One region of the Pedobacter flavus genome, then DNA from elsewhere that is predicted to be linked to it. Evidence: riboswitches for the same ligand, from Rfam matches in the RefSeq annotation. Region 1 holds a riboswitch; each other region holds the start of a gene.
What was found. A riboswitch is a leader RNA that binds a small molecule or an ion and turns the genes downstream of it on or off. The one in region 1 is predicted to bind S-adenosylmethionine.
Positions count from the first base shown of each region.

Region 2: it holds a riboswitch for S-adenosylmethionine, as region 1 does, so the genes downstream of both, VRU49_RS09735 (hypothetical protein) here and metH (methionine synthase) in region 1, are expected to answer to the same signal.
Region 3: it holds a riboswitch for S-adenosylmethionine, as region 1 does, so the genes downstream of both, VRU49_RS09555 (O-acetylhomoserine aminocarboxypropyltransferase/cysteine synthase family protein) here and metH (methionine synthase) in region 1, are expected to answer to the same signal.

Region 1 is NZ_JAZDQU010000001.1:1,092,828-1,095,099, forward strand. It holds gene metH (methionine synthase) at 1-1,220, opposite strand, end outside; SAM riboswitch class I at 1,301-1,414, opposite strand; gene VRU49_RS05050 (Bax inhibitor-1/YccA family protein) at 1,609-2,272, opposite strand, start outside.
Region 2 is NZ_JAZDQU010000002.1:805,955-808,226, forward strand. It holds gene VRU49_RS09715 (exo-alpha-sialidase) at 1-219, opposite strand, end outside; gene VRU49_RS09720 (hypothetical protein) at 261-404, shown strand; gene VRU49_RS09725 (DUF2975 domain-containing protein) at 478-1,014, shown strand; gene VRU49_RS09730 (helix-turn-helix domain-containing protein) at 1,017-1,250, shown strand; gene VRU49_RS09735 (hypothetical protein) at 1,243-1,485, opposite strand; SAM-I-IV-variant riboswitch at 1,533-1,629, opposite strand; gene VRU49_RS09740 (NAD(P)H-binding protein) at 1,685-2,272, opposite strand, start outside.
Region 3 is NZ_JAZDQU010000002.1:768,544-770,815, reverse strand. It holds gene VRU49_RS09555 (O-acetylhomoserine aminocarboxypropyltransferase/cysteine synthase family protein) at 1-904, opposite strand, end outside; SAM riboswitch class I at 1,127-1,240, opposite strand; gene VRU49_RS09550 (hypothetical protein) at 1,453-1,743, shown strand; gene VRU49_RS09545 (trans-sulfuration enzyme family protein) at 1,744-2,272, opposite strand, start outside.

The sequences.
Region 1 (2,272 bases):
GCTTCACCATCGAGCATGCCCTCGTCCATATTCACATCAATTATTTGAGCACCACCTTCTACTTGTTGGCGTGCAACAGTTAAAGCACCATCATAATCACCACTTAAAATTAATTTAGAAAATTTGGGAGATCCTGTAATATTGGTTCGTTCTCCAATATTTACAAAAATGCTTTCTGGAGTAATGGTCAACGCTTCTAAACCACTTAACCTTAAAAAAGGGTCAATAGTTGGGATTACTCGAGGTTTTCCTTGTTTAGCTTTATTGGCAATACATTGAATATGATCTGGACTTGTTCCGCAACATCCGCCAACAATATTTACAAAACCTGCTGTAATAAAATCGTCTACAAGGTGTGCCGTTTCGTGAGGCTGCTCATCATATGCGCCAAATTCGTTTGGTAAACCTGCATTTGGATAAGCAGAGATATAACAATTGGCTTTTGCTGCTAATTCCTCTATATGTGGACGCATTTCTTTAGCTCCTAAAGCACAGTTAAAACCAATGCTTAATGGGGTGGCGTGCATTACAGAATTTAAAAAAGCTTCTGCAGTTTGACCGGATAAAGTTCTGCCTGAGGCATCGGTAATGGTACCTGAAATCATTATTTCGGAATGCTTTCCAATTACTTCATCGTATTTTTTTATAGCAGAAATTGCTGCTTTAGCATTTAAGGTATCGAAAATTGTTTCAATTAATAAAACATCTGCCCCGCCATCTACTAATCCTCTCACTTGTTCGTAATAGGCGGCTTCTAATTCATCAAAAGTTATGGCTCTAAAACCCGGGTCATTAACATCAGGAGAAAGAGAAAGCGTTCTATTTGTGGGGCCAATAGCACCTGCAACGAAACAAGTTCTACTTGGGTTTTTAACCATGAAATCTTTTACAGCTTCCTTAGCTATTTTAGCGCCTTCGAAACTGAGCTCATAACTAAGTTCTTCCATTTTATAATCGGCCATAGAGATGCGCTGCGTACTAAAAGTATTGGTTTCAATAATATCAGCACCAGCTTCTAAGTAGGCTAAATGAATAGATTTTATAATGTCTGGACGTGTAAGATTTAATAAGTCGTTATTCCCTTTAACGTCTAAAGGGTGGTCTTTAAATCTCGTTCCTCTAAAATCTTCTTCTGTTAATTGATAGCGTTGTATCATAGTGCCCATAGCACCATCAATTACTAAAATTCTTTTATTTAATTCTTCTCTGATCGTCGTCATAAATTTTTTTGCAAAAACCAATTATGTTATTGCAGTTTAATGTTGACTTATAGAAGAAAGTAGAGTAGTTTTCTAATCATTACTTATCTTTTTCCAAACCTTTTTAAATTAGGTTGGAATAGAATGTAGCACCTTGTTGGCACAGGTTGCTAAGACTTCATAGGGTCCATTCCCTCCGTCTTTCTTTATAAGTTTTACAAAGGTGCGATAAAGAAAGATTAAATCCAAAAAATATGGAGGTTCTTAAAATTAAATACTAAAAGTTTTGATTTTTTTTAATGTTTGACAAATTTTATTCTAAAATTAACGATGCGGAAACAAATAAGTTAAATAAAAAAAGCCCTTCTTAAAATGAATTAAGAAGGGTTTTTAAAATATTTAAATTATATTATTTTCTATTTCCGAAAATTCTTAAAAGGAATAAGAAGATATTAAGGAAGTCTAAGTATAACGACAAAGCACCCATAATAGCCATTTTTTTGGTTTCAACGCGAAAAACATCTTCTCCAGTTTCTTCAATTCCTAAGCCAATTTTTTTAATTTTTTGAACATCGTAAGCAGTTAGTGCAGTAAATACAGCAATACCAATAAATGCCATAAACAGGCTAAATTGCTCACTTTGGATAAACATATTAATTAAACTTGCAATCACTAAGCCAATAACGCCCACCATTAAGATAGGTCCAAACTTGCTTAAATCTATATTGGTTGTATAGCCTAAAAATGCCATTATACCAAATATCCCTGCAGCAGCAGCGAAACAGCTAATAATAGAACCTGAGGTATAAATTAACATGATGAAACTTAAGCTTGCACCGGTTAAAATGGAATATAAAATAAATACCCCAACCAAGGCACCATAAGATAAACGGCTTAATCCAGCGCTCATTAGTAATACCAAACCAAGTGGGGCAAAAGTAACGATATAACCTAAAGTAGATAATCCTTTTTCAGTAACCAACATGCTTAAAAAAGCAGGGGTTTGAGAAATAAAGTATGCAGCGAAGGTTGATAAAGATAAAGCCACAAACATCCATGAAAAGACATTTGCG
Region 2 (2,272 bases), on a different contig from region 1:
AGCTCCAGCGTCATTTAGTGTTCCTGTTAATTCATTAAGATTAAAAGTTTTATAATGCTCAGGAACATATATCGTTAATCTTAACAGTTGATTATGGTTCTCTCCCTTAAACATAGGAATTACAGGCATGTAAGATGATATTTCAACCCCATTTCTTCCGAAAACCGAACCAGTAAATACAGTAATTAATACAATTAAAACTCTAATTTTTAATGCCATTTTAATTTTTTGATATGAAACTTAAATATGATAAATAAAAAATGAATCGCATAAAAACTGGAGATTATAAAATTCAAATCATTCAGAATAAACATTTTATAGATCAAACAGAATCAATTCATACATTGTCAACCAGCAACATAACGCATGGCGGCTTAGCTACTCACTTTTCTATGAAAATCTAATAAACAATAATTATTTATTGTTTATCAATAAATAATTTATTATAATTACAGAAATATTGAAACCTAATAAACCATGAATAAAACAGAAAATATCGTATTCAAAGGATTAACAGCTATAGCCTGTTTCATCTTTATAGGGCTAAGTGTAGAAGCAGGAGGCCTAATTGCGAATTATATATTCGCCGTTTTTAAACCTGAAGTTATTAATAATCTATATCAAAAATTAGATTTAACGGAGATTTACGAAAACAATCCTATAGATTTTTACCTTATATATTCATTTATAAGTAGCTTGGCCGTATTAAAAGCAGTATTATTTTACATTGTTGCTTATATGCTGTATAAAATGGATTTAAAGAAACCTTTTAATGATTTTGTAGCTACAAAAATTACCCATATCAGTTATTTAACTTTAATTATAGGATTATTAAATTATATAGGTAAAAGTTGGTTAGAAAAACAATATTCTGGCACTAAATTTATTCAAGAAATCGCCTCATTTTGGGTGGATAGCGAGGCCTTTATTTTAATGGGTGCTGTAATTTATATTATAGCCAGAATATTTAAAACGGGGGTAGAATTACAAAAAGAAAACGAATTAGTTGTATAAACATGGCCATAATAGTAAATTTAGATGTGATGATGGCCAAGCGTAAAATATCTTTGAACGAATTATCTGATAAAGTTGGTCTCACACTTTCCAATCTCTCGATTTTAAAAACAGGAAAAGCAAAAGCAATACGTTTTAGCACATTAGAAGCAATATGTAAAGTACTAGATTGCCAACCGGCCGATATTTTAGAATTTGTGGATGACCAACCCAACCAGAATGTAGCGCTTAAATAATTAGTTTTTTATCTTTCAATTTCACTCTATTTTTCAATGAAATTCCGTTTTTCATTGTAATAATAGAATAATCGATCTCCCTGCATTGAAACTGTGAAACTAATTCGAGAATAAAAAATGATCGAGCAGTAACCCAACCATTTTTACCAATTTCATCATTAAAACGTGCGATTAATAATTCATCAGTAAGTACTTCTAAATTATTTTTAAAGTTGTAGTTGTTTTTGTTTAACATGATACATTTTTTTAAGTTTAAAATGACCCATCAACAAAAGTGAAGTGTAAAGCCTTTAATTTTGACTGCCTAGCCCCCATCTATTGTACCACCGTGGTAGGTTAAACTCGGTTGGTGTACAATTAAGTACTCTTGATGATAGATTTAATTAATTATAATACAAAGATATATATATATTCTTAATTTTTTTGATAGAAAATCATTTCGACTCAGATAAAATCTGATGAGCACTCAAGATTATTTTGCCTGCCTTAGAGTTCTTTGCATAATTTAGCATAAGATCAGCAAGCTTTTTAACAGGTAGTGGTTTAAAATTATTTAATATTCCCAACTTGTTCAAAAACCCAATTATCGAAACCCCAATTTTTTCGCCAGTTCTATTGGAATTTGGTCGGACCAATGGTCCGGGTCTAAAGATTACAAATGATTGAAAATTTAAATCCTCAATGGCATTTTCTAACAGACCTTTAATTTTAGAATAAAAAAACAGAGAAGATGCGTCGGCATTTGAAGCCGATATTAATAAAAATTTAGATATATGATTGGCTTTTGCAAGTTTGGCAAACTCATACTGATATTGAAAGTCAACTTTATATTGAGCTTCTTTGCTACCTGCATCATTTAATGTGGTTCCCAAACAAGAAATTGCAATATCACCTTTAATTTCCGAAGTCCAATCTGATAGTTGGTCGAAATTAACCATCACTTCTTTCAATTTTTGGTTCGACACCTTTAATGCTTTCCGAAGCAACACTACAACTTCTGTAATGGCCTCATCTGCTAACAT
Region 3 (2,272 bases), on a different contig from region 1:
TTTGAACCCGTAGTGATAAAGTTTCTAATCCTTGTAGAAGTAAAAACGAGTTAAAAGGCGAAATGGCGGGGCCAATATCTCTTAGCCCTTCAACCCTTGCTCTTAGGATAAACTGGATATTACCAAAATCACTTCCAATACCAAAAACATCATTAAAAATTAATCCATGGTATCCTTCAGAAGGTTCAGAAAACTGAGGAAATTTACCATTACCCCAATTGTAATTTCCACCATCAATAATAACTCCTCCAATACTTGTTCCATGACCACCAATCCACTTTGTGGCCGATTCTACCACTATATTGGCGTCATTTTCTAAAGGTTTAAACAAATAGCCACCTGCACCAAAAGTATTATCTACGATTAAAGGTAAATCGTGTTTTTTAGCAATGGCTGATATTTTTTCGAAATCTGGAATACTGAAAGAAGGATTACCAATAGTTTCAATATATATGGCTTTAGTTTGATTATCGATTGCATTTTCAATGTTAACGGGTTCATCTATATTAACAAATTTGGTAGTTATACCTAACCGTTTAAAACTCACTTTAAACTGATTATAAGTTCCGCCATAAACATGTGAAGATGAAATGAAATTATCGCCAGCTTGTAGAATATTGGTAAGTGCGATGAATTGGGCGGCTTGACCAGAAGCAACTGCTAATGCAGCCACACCACCTTCTAATGCGGCAATTCTTTTTTCAAAAACATCGGTAGTGGGATTCATAATTCGGGTATATATATTCCCAAATTCCTTTAAGGCAAATAAATTTGCTCCATGCGATGCATTTTTAAAAGTGTATGATGAGGTTTGGTAGATGGGTACTGCTCTAGAACCAGTTGTTGGATCTACTTCTTGACCAGCGTGAATTTGTAAAGTTTCAAATTTATAAGATTGTGACATGATGATATTAATTAATAATGAAGATTAAATATAATTTTGGCGTACCCTGTTCTAGGGCCTCCCAGATTTTTGATCGCAATAAAAAAGGAAGAATTTTAGATAATTATATGCTGTAGCAGCACATATAAAATTGACAAAATGTGAAATTGCCAAAGAAAATTTTGTGTTCGAATGTGTGCTTAATTGCTGGGCACTTAAATAAGTAATTAATCATTTTAGTTAAGTTTATATACACCTCAATCACCATGATTGAAGTTCAGGAATTGGCACCTTCTCCTTTGGGGGAGGGTTGTCAGTGGGTTATAGAGCCTGTCTCTCGCCACTTCTTTATAAATCAACTTTATGTTGACTTTTTATTTGTTTCCAAATAATATTTCAAAGATAGGTTAAAAAAATATAATTAAGCAAATTTTATTTTGTTTAATTTTAATTAAATTGATGTAATTTTAAATATTAAACAGGTAAATATTTGGTTTTCTGTAGTTTAAATTTTTTATAAAATTTGGATGCAACTTATTATCAAACATTTCGTCTATTAAGTTAAGCGTATGAAAACATTAATAATAATAGCCGCCTTTATTTTGATAACGCTTTCTGGTAATGCGTATTCACGAACAAATATTTCTATTTGTACACTTTCGTCAGTTACTTTAATGAGTTTTCAAAAAATACAGCAAGAAGAAACCGTTAAAACAGATAGTATAAAATTTAAGAAAAACAACAAAAAGAAACCAAAGGGAAAATTACAGAAGGATCAACTACTTGATGATTTCCCTGCAGTAAAATTATTTGTTAATGGTTTTGAAAAAATTGTAAAAGGAATCGCTAATATTTTTTAGTTAGATTTTATCTAATGCATCGCTAAAATCCTGAATTAAATCTTCAATATTTTCTAAACCAACAGATACTCTTAATAAATTTTTTGGAGTTAAACTATTCGGTCCTTCAACAGAATATCTATGCTCAATTAAACTTTCTACGCCACCTAAACTTGTAGCTTGAGCAAATAATTTTAAGTTGTTGGCAATAAATGAAGCAGCCTTTTCACCATCTTTAATCGTTACAGAAAGCATACCACCACCAGATTTCATCATCCTTGATGCTACTTCATAGTTAGGATGAGATTTTAAGCCCGGGTATAATACGGATTCTATTTTTGGATGATTTTCTAAATATTCAGCCAATAATTGAGCATTTTGAGCATGACCTAACATTCTATAATGTAATGTTTTAATACTTCTTAAAAGTAGAAAACAATCGAAAGGACTAGGAACTGCGCCACCTATTTCTTGAATGTTTTTAATTTTTGACCAAAATTCGTCCTTTTTAGCAGTTATTAAAGCTCCGCCTAAAACGTCGCTATGTCCA